DNA from 2 places in the Streptomyces sp. SAS_281 genome. Region 2 is predicted to be linked to the other one. Evidence: riboswitches for the same ligand, from Rfam matches in the RefSeq annotation. Region 2 holds a riboswitch; the other holds the start of a gene.
What was found. A riboswitch is a leader RNA that binds a small molecule or an ion and turns the genes downstream of it on or off. The one in region 2 is predicted to bind cobalamin.

Region 1 (2,192 bases), on a different contig from region 2:
TCCTTGAGGTCTCCCGGCCCGTCCCGCGATCCGGCGCGCCACCGCTCCCGCGCCCAGCCGGGCGGCCACGCCGACTCCGAGGGCGAGCACGCCCACCCGGCGCGAGAGCCGCACGGCGCGCTCGATGTCCCCGGTCTCCACGGCACGGCCCGCCTCCCCGTTGAGTACGGGCCGGTGCTCGACGCGCCCCCCGTACGCGAGGGTCCCGCCCAGCCGTACGCCGAGCGCCCCGGCGAACGCGGCCTCCACGGGCCCCGCGTTGGGGCTCGGGTGCTTCGCGGCGTCGGCCCGCCAGGCCCGCACCGCCTCCCGGGGGCGGCCGCCGGAGGCCACGGCGAGCAGGGCGGTGAGCCGGGCGCCGGGCCAGCCCGCGAGGTCGTCCAGCCGGGCGGATGCCCAGCCGTACCGCAGGTAGCGGGGCGACTTGTGGCCGACCATCGCGTCGAGCGTGTTGGCGGCGCGGAAGCCGACGAGCCCGGGGACACCGGCGAGGGCGCCCCAGACGAGGGCGCCGACCACGGCGTCCGAGGTGTTCTCGGCGACGGACTCCACGACGGCGCGCGCGATCCCGGGGCCGTCCAGCGCCTGCGGGTCGCGCCCGCACAGGTGCGGCAGCCGCTCCCGGGCCGCGTCGATGTCGCCCGCGGCGAGCGCCCCGCCGATGGTCCGGGCCTCCCGCCCCAGCGACGTACCGCCGACGACGGACCAGGTGGCGGCGGCGGTCAGGGCCACGGAGGCGACGGGGCGGCGGCGCAGGGCGCGGGCGGCGAGCGCGGCGCTCCCGGCGGCGCCCCCGGCGCAGACCAGGGTGTGCAGGGCGCCCCGGCCGCGATGGTCGCGCCAGAGCCGGTCCTCGACGGCCGCGGCGGCCCGCCCGAAGGCGGCGACCGGGTGCCCCCTGCGGGGGTCACCGAGCAGCAGGTCGGCGATCAGGCCGGCGGTGGCGCCGTACGCGTAGATGCGATCGGCACGCACGGTTCAGCCGACCGCACCCGAGGCTGCCGACAGGGGGCGTGGGGAGAAGGTCGCACGGCAGCCGGGCATGGCGATATGTCCTCACTCAGGGTCCGCGCCCTGGTTCGACGTGACGGCGACGAGAGTCTCCTGGCTTCCGGATCGGCGGGTTCCCCGGTCTTCCAGCCCGCTCGCGCGGGCCGTGACGTGCGGTGGGGGACCGCTCCCCGGTGACAGTGGCGGGACCGCGCCGGATTCGCACCGGCTTCCTCTGCTGTCGCCGTAATGGCTCCGGCAGTCCACCACGCCCCGCGAACGCCCGTCAACTCACTGTTGACCTGCGGCGGCACGGTGTGGGCGGACGCACACCGGGCCGGACGCGCACGAGGTGCGTCCGGCCCGGGGGAGGGGCGGTGCGTCAGGCGACGATCAGATAGATGCCGTACGCGACCGCCGCCGCGCACAGCCCGAAGCAGACGTACGCACCGGCGCGCGCCAGCAGGAGCGACGAGCCCGCCGGACCGCCCCCGGCGGCCGGCTCCGGCTGCTTGGAGAGGCCGACGATGCCGAGCGTGAAGAGGCCCACCAGGGCGACGGTGGCGACGAGGGAGACGCCGAAGACGGTGCCCAGAGCTGCCCAGTCGATGTTCATACGGGGTGTCCTTAGCGGAGTACCGGGGTCTGTCAGACCGTGGCGGGTCGGGCCGGATCGGCGGCGACGGGACCGGCGGGCGCCGGAATGGTGGCGGCGAGGTCGTGCGCCTGGGCCGCGGTGGGCGGCGGGCTCACGGCCGCGATGGCCTGGGTGACGACACCCGCGGGCTCGGCCGGGGCCGCGTCCGCGGTGCCGGGCGCGACATCGCCGTGGCCGACGGGCTTGCGGCGCGAGAGCACCCAGATCGCCCCGGATCCGGCGATCAGGAGGACCGCGACCACCACGACGCCCCAGGTGCCCTGCTTCGTCAGGAACTCGGCACCCGCGCCGACCAGACCCGCGGCCGGCAGGGTCAGGCCCCAGGCGACGAACATCCGGGTGGCGGTGGACCAGCGGACCACACCCCCGGCACGGCCGAGGCCCGCGCCCATCACGGCCCCGGAGCAGGACTGCGTGGTGGAGAGGGAGAAGCCGAGGTGCGAGGAGGCCAGGATGACGGTGGCCGCGCTGGTCTGGGCGGCGAAGCCCTGCGGGGGCTTCAGCTCGGTCAGGCCGCTGCCCATGGTGCGGATGATGCGCCAGC
Region 2 (2,192 bases):
CCGGTCCACAGGAGGCCGCCGCGCAGGCGTCGCGGGCGGGCGGACACGGTGGTCTCCGGCGCCGTCTCGCGCGGGGCGGTGAGCCGGTCGGTGGCCGTCACCCCGCGAGCCCGTAAGCGCGCAGCCCGGCGGCCACCAGCTCCACGCCCTCGACCGTGCGGATGGTCGGGTTCATGGCCTGGCCGCTGAGCAGGACGTAGCGCTTGTGGCGTACGGCGTCCATGTTCTTCGTGACGGGGTTGGACTCCAGGAAGGCGATCTTCCCGGCGGCGCTCTCGGCGGTCTGCGACTTGCGGGTGAGGTCGCCGATGACCAGCAGGTCCGGGTTGCGGTCGGCGACGGTCTCCCAGTTGATCTGGGGCCATTCGTCGTGCGTGTCGTCGAAGACGTTCTTCAGGCCCAGTTCCCGGGTGATGATGCCCGGCGCCCCGCAGCAGCCCGCCAGGTAGGGGGACTCGGAGTTGGCGAACCAGTACAGGACGGAGGTGCCGGAGCCGTCGACGCCGCCGGCGGCCGCGCGGATCCGGGCGCGGAGCCGTGCGACCAGCTTCTCGCCGCGCTCGGGCACGCCGAACACCCGGGCCAGGTCGCGTACTTCGTCGTAGACGCTGTTCATGGTGAGGGCGCCGGTGCGGACGCCGTCGCCGTCCCTGGTGTTGTCCTTGGCCGTGCAGTCGGCGGGCGAGACGTAGGTGGGGACGCCCAGTTCCTCGAACTGTTCGCGCGGGGCGACGCCGCCCTTGGCGAGGGTCGACTCGAAGTCGGCGGCGACGAAGTCGGGCTCCTGGTCGAGGACCTTCTCGGAGGAGGGCCGGTTGTCGGCGATCCGCTTCACGCCCGCGTTGGCCTTCTCCAGGCCCTTCATCACCGGGTCGGTCCAGGTGGCGGTGGCGGCCATCCGGTCCTGGAGGCCGAGCGAGAGCAGGATCTCCGTGGTGCCCTGGTCGACGGAGACCGCGCGGCGGGGTGCGGCGTCCACGGTGACGGTGCGTCCGCAGTTCCTGAGCGTGACCGGATAGCCGTCCGCCGCGCCGGACGCGTCGGCCTTACCGGCGGGGGACCCCCCGCAGGCCGTCAGCAGCAGGAGCGCGGCGGCGAGCAGGGCGGCGGAACGGGCGGGGCCGGATATCGGCGGCACGGGGTACCTCGGCGTCTCTGGGCCCATGCGCGGGGCCCGCTGTACGGAACCCGCCGCCCGGTCCCGGACGGCGGTCGCCAGCAGGTCTTCGGACTCGGGTTCGCTCGGACAGGACGCCTTCCCGGGAGACGGTGGTCTCCCAGTGGCCGTGGCCCCGCCCGTCCCCCTCACCGCTGCGCGTCAGCTCCGGATTCGCACCGGATTCCCTGACTCCCACGTGGAGTTCGACTGGCTCCGGGGACGCTACCACGGGCGTCCCGCGCGGTTCGGCGCCGCCCCCGGGGACTCATGGGCGCTGCAGGGCCACCACCGCGTTGTGCCCGCCGAAGCCGAAGGAGTGGCTGACGGCCCGGTGGACGGGCCGCACCAGCGGCACCTTCGTGACGCAGTCGATGTCGAACCCGGGCGCGGGGGCGTCCAGGTTCGCGACCGGCGGGACGACCCCGCGCTGGAGAGTGAGGATCGTCAGCCCCGCCTCGATCGCCCCGGCCGCGCCCATGCAGTGCCCGAGCACACCCTTGGGGGCGGTGACGGGTGGCCGGTGCGGGTACACCCGGCTGATCAGCGCGGCCTCGGCGGCGTCGTTGCGTACGGTCGCGGTGCCGTGCGCGTTGACGTGCTCCACCTCGTCGGCCCGCCAGCCCGCGTTCCGCAGTGCGGCCTCGACGGCGGCCCGGGCGACCCGCCCGTCGGGGTGCGGGCTGGTCGGGTGGTGGGCGTCCGTGGTGGCGCCGGTGCCGGCGAGCAGGGCCCGGGGTTCGGCGCCCCTGGCCTCCGCGTCGGCGGCGCGTTCCAGCACCATGACGGCGGCGCCCTCGCCCATGACGAGTCCGGCGCGGTCGGCGGCGAAGGGCCGGCTGAGCCGGGACAGGTCGCCGTCCGCACGGGCGGCGGCCCCGGACCGGGCGAAGCCGGTCATGGCGATCGGGAAGACGGTCGACTCGGTCGCCCCCGCGACGGCCACGTCGCACTGCCCGGTCACCAGCAGGTCGCGGGCGACGGACAGCGCGGTGACGCCCGACGAGCAGGCGGTGCAGGGGGCCATGCTGGGGCC

Region 1: linked by a shared signal. The riboswitch ahead of ACN6LM_RS11360 (cobalamin biosynthesis protein) and the one ahead of ACN6LM_RS25410 (ABC transporter substrate-binding protein) in region 2 are both predicted to bind cobalamin.

What each region holds. Positions count from the first base shown of each region.
Region 1 covers NZ_JBMNDO010000023.1:10,725-12,916, reverse strand. The annotation lists gene ACN6LM_RS11360 (cobalamin biosynthesis protein) at 1-975, opposite strand, end outside; cobalamin riboswitch at 1,099-1,225, opposite strand; gene ACN6LM_RS11355 (hypothetical protein) at 1,373-1,606, opposite strand; gene ACN6LM_RS11350 (inorganic phosphate transporter) at 1,639-2,192, opposite strand, start outside.
Region 2 covers NZ_JBMNDO010000076.1:26,361-28,552, reverse strand. The annotation lists gene ACN6LM_RS25415 (FecCD family ABC transporter permease) at 1-101, opposite strand, end outside; gene ACN6LM_RS25410 (ABC transporter substrate-binding protein) at 98-1,138, opposite strand; cobalamin riboswitch at 1,215-1,371, opposite strand; gene ACN6LM_RS25405 (beta-ketoacyl-[acyl-carrier-protein] synthase family protein) at 1,425-2,192, opposite strand, start outside.